One region of the Mycetohabitans endofungorum genome, then DNA from elsewhere that is predicted to be linked to it. Evidence: predicted binding sites of a transcription regulator. Region 1 holds the regulator's gene; the other holds the start of a gene.
What was found. Region 1 encodes HrcA, which represses chaperone genes, less so after heat shock. Its sites were predicted from a motif close to TTAGCACTCNNNNNNNNNGAGTGCTAA; they were not measured.
Positions count from the first base shown of each region.

Region 2: rpoH (RNA polymerase sigma factor RpoH) is a predicted target of HrcA. The motif match lies at 1,839-1,865, and genes of this name have one in related genera.

Region 1 is NZ_CP132744.1:2,288,848-2,293,128, reverse strand. Features, by position in the region: gene recN (DNA repair protein RecN) at 1-945, opposite strand, end outside; gene RA167_RS10025 (NAD kinase) at 1,031-1,930, opposite strand; gene hrcA (heat-inducible transcriptional repressor HrcA) at 2,004-3,068, shown strand; gene hemH (ferrochelatase) at 3,214-4,281, shown strand, end outside.
Region 2 is NZ_CP132744.1:383,590-387,870, forward strand. Features, by position in the region: gene RA167_RS01680 (cytochrome ubiquinol oxidase subunit I) at 1-377, opposite strand, end outside; gene cydP (cytochrome oxidase putative small subunit CydP) at 367-645, opposite strand; gene rpoH (RNA polymerase sigma factor RpoH) at 850-1,776, opposite strand; gene RA167_RS01695 (acyloxyacyl hydrolase) at 2,089-2,667, shown strand; gene RA167_RS01700 (nuclear transport factor 2 family protein) at 2,714-3,097, shown strand; gene RA167_RS01705 (hypothetical protein) at 3,660-3,785, shown strand; partial or broken gene ybiB (DNA-binding protein YbiB) at 3,988-4,281, opposite strand, start outside.

The DNA of each region.
Region 1 (4,281 bases):
CATCCTGAATTTGCGCGCAGTCGAATGCAGTGCATCGAGCCGGGCTTCGACCTGCGCGAGTCGCGCCGGGTCCAGCTCGAGCCGCTGCGCGTAGTGAGTCAGCGAGTAGGCCGCTTCCTGCAGTTGAATTTCGGCCGGCTCCAGCGCGGCCAATGCGTCGCCGAGCGCGCTGTCGATTTCGGCCAGGCCGCGCAGTTTCGCGATGATGGCACCCAGTTGCGTGATCATGGCGTCGTCCGATTCGGACAAGGCGCCTAGCGCCGCTTGCACACCGTCGATCAGGTTTGCCGCGTGCGACAGCCGGCGGTGCTCGGCGCTGATTTCATCCCATTCGCCGGATTGCGGCGCCAGCTTCTCAAGTTCTGACAATTGCCACACCAGCCGCTCGCGCTCGAGGTGCACCTCGCGCTCCCGCGCTTGCGCGGCCTGCACGGCCGTCGCCGCGTCGCGCCAGCCGCGCCACGCCCGCGCGACGTCCGCGGTCAGCGCCGTCAGGCCCGCGTGCGCATCGAATAGCGCGCGCTGCGCGTCGCCGCGCATCAGTAACTGGTGGGCGTGCTGGCCATGGATGTCCACCAGCATTTCGCCGATGTCCCGTAACTGGCCAAGCGTGGCGGCTGTGCCGTTGATGAATGCACGCGAGCGGCCGTTGGCGTCGATTACGCGGCGCAGCACCACGTGCCCGCTGCCGTCGTCGAACGCATGCTCGGCCAGCCACTGCGCGGCGCCCTCATGCGCGTCGAACTCAGCAGTGATGTCCGCACGGTTCTGGCCAGTGCGTACCACCGTCGCGTCGGCTCGCGCGCCCAGTGCCAGCGCCAACGCGTCGATCAAGATGGATTTGCCGGCGCCGGTTTCGCCGGAAAAAACGGTAAAGCCACGCTCGAACTCGATGTCGAGCGAGGCGACGATGACAAAGTCCCGGATCGACAGATGACGCAGCATAGGCGAACGAAAGCGGTCGTCGTGAAAGGCGGATTGGGTGAGTTTGCAATGATTGAGCCGGCGTGCAGCGGTGACTGGCACCGGCTCAGCCGGGCTCGTCCTCGCCAAGCGACGAGTGCTCATTCCAGTGCAGCTTCTTGCGCAAGGTTCGGTAATAACTGTAGCCGACCGGATGGAGGAACGGCACCGTGTGCCTGGAGCGCCGCACCTCGATCGTATCCTCAAGTTGCAACGCGGTGAACGACTGCATGTCGAAATTCACGTTGACGTCGCGCCCGCCGATGATCTGGATCGCGATCCGGCACGTGTCGGGCAGCACGATCGGCCGATTCGACAATGCGTGTGGCGCGATCGGCACCAGCACGATCCCTTGCAATTGCGGATGCAGTAACGGACCGTTGGACGAGAGCGCGTATGCGGTGGAACCGGTTGGCGTGGCGACGATCAGCCCGTCTGAGCGCTGGTCCGACATGAAGTTGCCATCGACCAACACGCGTAACTCTGCCATCCCAGAGAAGCCGCTGCGGTTCACGACGACGTCGTTAAACGCCAGCGCGTGGTAGATCGGCTCGCCAGTGCGCATGATGCGGGCCTCCAACAATGAGCGCTCCTCGCGCTCATGGCTGCCCGACAGCATTTGCGGTACCAACCGGTTCATGTCGGCGATGGCGATATCGGTGATGAAGCCAAGCCGGCCGTGGTTGACACCGATGAGCGGGGTGCGGTATGGCGCGAGTTGTCGGCCGATGCCCAGCATTGTGCCGTCGCCGCCGAGCACGACGGCGACGTCGGCGCGCGTGCCGATCTCGGCCGGCGTGAGCGCTGGATAGGCGTGCAGCCCGTTTTCGCGCGCCGTGTCGGCTTCGAACACGATCTGAAACCCGCGTTGCGTTAGGCAGCCGGCGAGCGCAGCAAGCGGCTCACCGATGCCAGGTGTGTTGTTGCGGCCGATCAGCGCAACAGTTTTGAATTGGCCCATTTCCATGCCCGCATTACACCATAGGTGTCTGGCAAACTGTATGCTTTCGTGGTTCGGGTCGCACGTGCGCGTCGGATAGATGCCGACCCTCGCTGCGTGCAAGATTTACGCTAGAATTTTCACTATGCTAGATCCTCGTGCCCAGACCCTGCTTAAGACGCTGATCGAACGGTATATCGCCGAAGGTCAGCCGGTCGGTTCGCGCACGTTGTCCAAGTATTCGGGCCTCGAACTGAGCCCGGCGACGATCCGCAACGTGATGTCCGACCTCGAGGAGCTAGGACTGGTCGCCAGCCCTCATACGTCGGCCGGGCGGATTCCGACGCCACGCGGCTACCGGTTGTTCGTCGACACGATGCTGACCGTGCAGCCCGACGCCCAGGAAGCCGAGGTCAAGCTCGCGGTGCAGGACAAGCTCAAGCCGGGCGAGACGCAGAAGGTCGTCGCGGCAGCGGCCAGCGTGCTGTCCAACCTGTCGCAGTTCGCCGGCGTTGTGCTCACGCCGCGGCGCAGTCACGTGTTCAAACAAATCGAGTTCATGCGGCTGTCCGACAAGCGGATTTTGCTGATCATCGTCACCCCCGAAGGTGACGTGCAAAACCGGATCATGGCGACCCAGCGCGACTATTCGCCGTCGCAGCTGACCGAGGCCTCCAACTATATCAACACGCATTATGCGGGCCTGTCGTTCGACGATGTGCGACGCCGACTGCGCGAGGAAATCGACGCGCTGCGCGGCGACATGATGCAGCTGATGCAGGCCGCTGTCACCGCCAGCACGGAAACCGACGACGAATCCGACAACGTCCTGATCTCGGGTGAGCGGAACCTGCTCGAAGTGGTTGATCTGTCGTCCGACATGGCTCGCCTGCGCAAGCTGTTCGATGTCTTCGACCAGAAGACTAGCCTGCTACAGTTGCTCGACGTATCGAGCCATGCGCAGGGCGTGCAGATTTTCATCGGTGGAGAATCTACGCTCGTGCCGATCGAAGAAATGAGCGTTGTGACCGCCCCGTATGAAGTCGATGGCAAGATCGTTGGCACGCTCGGCGTGATCGGCCCGACCCGCATGGCGTACAACCGCGTGATTCCGATCGTGGACATCACCGCCCGGCTGCTGTCGTTCGCGTTATCTCAGCATTGACGCGAGCCTGCGGCTCCAGCCTGAGCCGATTCGTCGTGGCGCGCCACTATCCGGATGGCCAGCCGGCGCGCCACGGCGCCAAGCGCCGAGCGGCCGTTATAATCGGATAACAAGTGCACCATTGCGGTGCTCAACGGATCCTCTCATGCATTTTGATCTTGAGCTGCCCTCGCAGCCGAGCGCATCGCACCGGGTCGGCGTGCTGCTGATCAACCTCGGCACCCCCGCTGCACCGACGCCGCGCGCGGTGCGGCGCTACTTGGCCGAGTTCTTGTCCGACCCACGCGTCGTTGAGATCCCTGCGCCGCTGTGGCAGATTGTGCTGCGCGCGCTGATCTTGCCGTTGCGCGGCCGCGCGTCGGCGCGCAAGTACGCGGCGATCTGGGACGCGGAGGGCTCGCCGCTGCGCGTGCACACCGAGCGGCAGGTCGACGGCCTGAGGCAGTGGCTGGCGGCAGGCCGGTGTTCCGTGCTCGTCGACTATGCAATGCGCTATGGCACACCCAGCATCGGCAATGTGCTGAATCAACTCAAGCGCGCCGGCGCTGAGCGGGTGCTATTGGTGCCGCTGTATCCTCAGTATTCGGCCTCGACCAGCGCCAGCGCATTCGATGCAGCGTTCTCCGCGCTGGCGCGTATGCGCAACCAACTGGAGATCCGCACGATCAAGCATTATGCGGACCATCCCGCCTATATCGAGGCGCTGGCGTCTCAAGTGCTGCACTATTGGCAGCAGCACGGCCGACCCGATTTCACGGCCGGCGATCGGCTGTTGTTGAGCTTTCATGGCGTGCCTAAGCGCACGTTGGATTTGGGCGATCCCTATGCCGAGCAATGCCGGCAAACCGCGACGTTGCTGGCCCACGCGCTCGGGTTGACCGAGGTTGAATGCCGGCTCACGTTCCAGTCGCGGTTCGGACGCGCGCAATGGCTGCAACCTTATACCGCACCGACGCTGCAGGAGTTGGGCGCGGCCGGAGCCGGTCGGGTTGACGTGTTCTGCCCGGGCTTCACGTCTGATTGCCTCGAAACGCTCGAGGAAATCGGCATCGAGGGTCGTGATACGTTCTTGCGGGCGGGGGGGCGCGAGTTCCATCGGATCCCGTGTGTCAACGATGCGCAACCGTGGATCCGCGCGCTGGCCGAGATCGTCGTCACTCATCTGCAAGGGTGGCCGATTGCTACGCCGCAACAGAGCACGGCAGCGACGACA
Region 2 (4,281 bases), 860 kb from region 1:
ACGCGCGACAGCCGGTTCCAGCCAAAGAACATGAGTCCAACGAACGTCGATTCGAGGAAGAATGCCATCAGACCTTCTACCGCGAGCGGCACGCCGAAAATATCGCCGACGTAGTGCGAGTAGTACGACCAGTTCGTGCCGAACTGGAACTCCAGCGTGATGCCGGTCACCACGCCCATCGCAAAGTTGATGCCAAACAACTTGGCCCAGAACTGGGTCATGTCCTTGTAGATCTGCTTGCGGGTCATCACATAGACGGCTTCCATGATGACCAACAGCCAGGACAGACCCAGCGTCAGTGGGACGAAAAGAAAGTGGTACAGCGCAGTAATGGCGAACTGCAGCCGCGAAAGGTCGACGACTTCGCTACTTATCATGATGATCACCTGAAGCGGGCGGATGTGTTGCGGGCACCGACAACAGCGCTTGCGCGACCTGGGCCGGCGGCAGTTCCATGTGCGGTGCCTGGGGATGACTGAACAACGTGTACTTGAAGACGAGCAAGATCGCGACCTTGGCCATCACAACCAGTGTCAACTCGCGAACCAGTCCAGGGCGGTGCAGGATCGCGGCTAGCAGACCGGAGCGCTGCGCAGGGTCGGCACGGTTGATATCGGTGCTATGGCGAACGTCATGGCTAAACATAGTGTTTCGTGGGCTGTGCGGCAGGCGCGACTTCAACGAAACTTATTTTATAGATGGGGGGAAATGAGGGGCAGTTATTGCAGCGCGTCAAACCGCCGCATTTTCACCGCGCTGCGGCCTCGCGCATCAGTATTGTGTCGATTTGTCGCGGTGCAAATAAAAACCCGGCCGAAGCCGGGTCCGGTGAGTGCACGCGGCAAACGCTCACGCGTATTGCTGCAGCGCGCCGCGCATTTTCTTCATCGCACTCGCCTCGATTTGGCGGATGCGCTCAGCGGACACGCCGAACTCGTCGGCCAGTTCATGCAGCGTCGCGCCGCCCGAGCCGTCGTCCTGCACCTGCAGCCAGCGCGCTTCGATGATACGACGGCTACGCGCATCGAGGGATTCAAGCGCATCAGCCAGGCCTTCAGTCTGCAGCAGGTCGCGCTGGCGTGACGCGAGCACCGCGGTCGGCTCGGTACGCGAGTCGGCCAGGTAGGCGATCGGCGCGAATGATTCCTCGCCGTCCTCGAACTGTCCTTCGAGCGCGATATCGCCGCCGGCCAGCCGCGTCTCCATCTCGGTCACTTCTTCACGCTTGACGTTCAGTTCCTTCGCGAGCCCTGCGATCTCGTCCGGCGTGAAAGGTTGCATGCCCTGCTTGTGGCTGCGCAGGTTGAAGAACAGCTTGCGCTGCGCCTTTGTCGTTGCGACTTTCACCATGCGCCAGTTGCGCAGGATGTATTCGTGGATCTCGGCCTTGATCCAATGAATCGCATACGACACCAACCGTACGTTCTGACGCGGATCGAAGCGCTTGACGGCCTTCATCAGGCCGATGTTGCCTTCCTGGATGAGATCCGCGTGAGGTAGGCCGTAACCCAGGTAGTTGCGCGCGATCGACACGACCAGCCGCAGGTGCGACAGCACCAGCTGGCGCGCGGCATCCAAGTTGTTCTGCTCGCGGTATTCGGTCGCAAGGCGCGTTTCGTCGGTCTGCGACAACAGCGGGATGCGGTTGACTGCCTGAATGTAAGCGTCCAGATTGCCCAGCGTACCCGGCAGCATCGAATTCGAGGCGAGCGCCAGCGCGCCTGCGCCAGCCGGCGTCAAGCTTGCAGAGCTCGGTAGGCTCATTGCGTTGCTCACTCGTGTTACTCCTTGTATCGGCAGCTTCATGCGCTACTGCGCAAACGGCGTTCCGCTACATCTTAGCACTCAATGCCACAGAGTGCTAAACCGTTAGGCTGACAGTGGCGCAGCCGGTTCTGTTTAACTATTGATATGGATATTCTAATAGTTTTTTTGACCCGCGGACGCGGATAGAAGTTTCCTCCGGCGTGCGGGCTGAATATAAGGGGCAGAAGGCGGCAAAGAGTACGCAGTGAGCAGCGATCCGCGCGGCAACCTAAAATGGCGGGCGAACCACGTTGTCAGTGCTTGCTTAATATTTGGAGAACAATGAGTACGTTCACGACGAAGCACGGCCCGGCGGCGCCAGCGCAGCGCGTGCTGCGCGCAGCGTTGGCGGCACTGGCGCTGGCTGCCAGCGCGGCAGCCCATGCGGACCGGTTTGGCGTCCAACTCGGCGGCGGGATCGGCGACCGCCACATCAAGAAGGGCGACCTGGCGCTGGTATGGGATCCGGACATGACGTGGTGGGATACGGGATCCTGGCACTTTGCGCTGGTCGGCGAAATGCATGTGTCGTATTGGCATACGGACGAAGGCGATGGGCATTCGAACATCGGCGAGTTTGGTATGACGCCGGTGGTGCGTTTCATCAAGAACAGCGGCCAGGTCCGTCCGTATGTCGAGGCCGGCGTGGGCGTACGGTGGTTGACGCGCCCGCGCATCTCAGCGCGTTTCACCGTCTCGTCGGCGTTCCAGTTCGCGGACATGGTTGGCGTGGGCGCGCAGTTCGGCGAGCGCCAGCAGTACCAGGCGGGATTTCGTTTCCAACATGTGTCCAATGGCGGTATCAAGCAGCCGAATCCTGGTATAAATTTCACCCAGCTTTATCTGCAATACAACTTCTGAAGCGGGCGTCACGCTCGGCCCGTTTCGCGTTCGAAGCGAGGCACAGATGGCGGCCAAGGTTATTGAGACGATCCGGGGATTGGAGCGCAAGCGCTTTCAAGCGATGGTTGACGGCAACAGCGAGTTGTTGGACACGTTAATTGCCGACCACGCCAGCTATGTGCATACGAATGGCAAGCGCGAAAGCAAACAGCAAGTGATCGATTCGATCGTCGGCGGCCGGCGGCGCTATCGGCAGATCGAGGTGCAGAGCCAGGAGATCGTGCCGCTGTCCCACGATATTTGCATGGTGAACGGGCGCGTGCTGATCGAGATGGAAGCCAACAGCGGCGCACTTGTGTACCCGATTGCCTACACGGCGGTTCAGGCAAACGACAACGGGCACTGGCGTCTGGTCGTCTGGCATGCGACGCGCTGCGCGGTGGAGTGAGCCGGCGCCACCGGGCGTCGTGTCCGCAAGCCGGAAGGCGGCTGCGGCAGCGGGTTGCCGCGTGCCAGTCGTCGCTGCAGTGGCGAGCGTCATCCGCTTGCCGCCATGGGCTGGGTTTTCAACAGTAGCGTGCGACCCAGATCGGTGCTCACACCGGCGCGTCGGCTATGGACCGAGTAGGCCATCGGCACGAGCGCAGGCGCATGTCCAGCGTTGCATCGCAGGCGTAGCCGGCGGCCTGGGTTCATCGTTGAGCGCGGGCTGCGTTGTTGTCGCCCTTGCGGTCCGGTCAAAGCCGAACGGCCGATGAGGCGATAGCATGGTCGCTGTCAAACGACCGGCGAGGGCTTGCTCAACGGCGGGTTGATGCGGTTTCTGCCGGACGCAGGTCGGTCCGAATGTCAGCGCGAAGAAAGGATTTTGCGGCCCGATGCGAAACACTGTGCCGTTGTGCGAATGCGCGTGAGCGACTCGCGCATGAGGTAATTTGGCCACGATGCCAAAATGCTATATTGATGTCGCGTACAAAAAGTGCGTTATCCGAAACAATATGGAGATTGATATGGGATACAAAGTAATGAAGGTAGTGATGGCAGTTGCGTTGACCGTATCGGCCGTGACGGGTATTGCTGTGGCAACGAGCCAAAGCAGCTATGCGTGTGGCACCATGGCCCGTTACTGCAACTAACCTTGCGGTGCTATAGGAGTATTTGCAGCAGGTAGCAACGTGTGTCGCTGCGGCTATCCGACGCTGTCGCAGCGATACGCCAGCACAACGTAGCGAGCGAATCACAAACATGTCGCCACGCGTTGAGCCGTTGCATGGAACATAGCGTGTGCAGGCAACACAGGTGGACAGCGTTGCTGATCGGCCGCAACGGTCGATGCGCTTACGCGCACGGTGCCTGTCCCGATTCCCTCCATCGGGCAACGCGCTCGATGAGTTCGACTTGCTTCACGATGGCCTCGGGTGCCCTCGCGTGACCATCCAGTACGTCCGTTATCCATCGCGCGGTCGTTGCCGCATCCAAAGCGTCGGGCAGTTCGACCACGGGTGCTTGCGTCGATGCACGTTCAGCATCGACCAGCGTCTCGCATACCTGATCATGCAGCCAATCGACCTGCACCCGGCGCCGGGTATCGGCCGCGGCTTCTCCTTCGGTTCCACGCGCCAGCAACACACC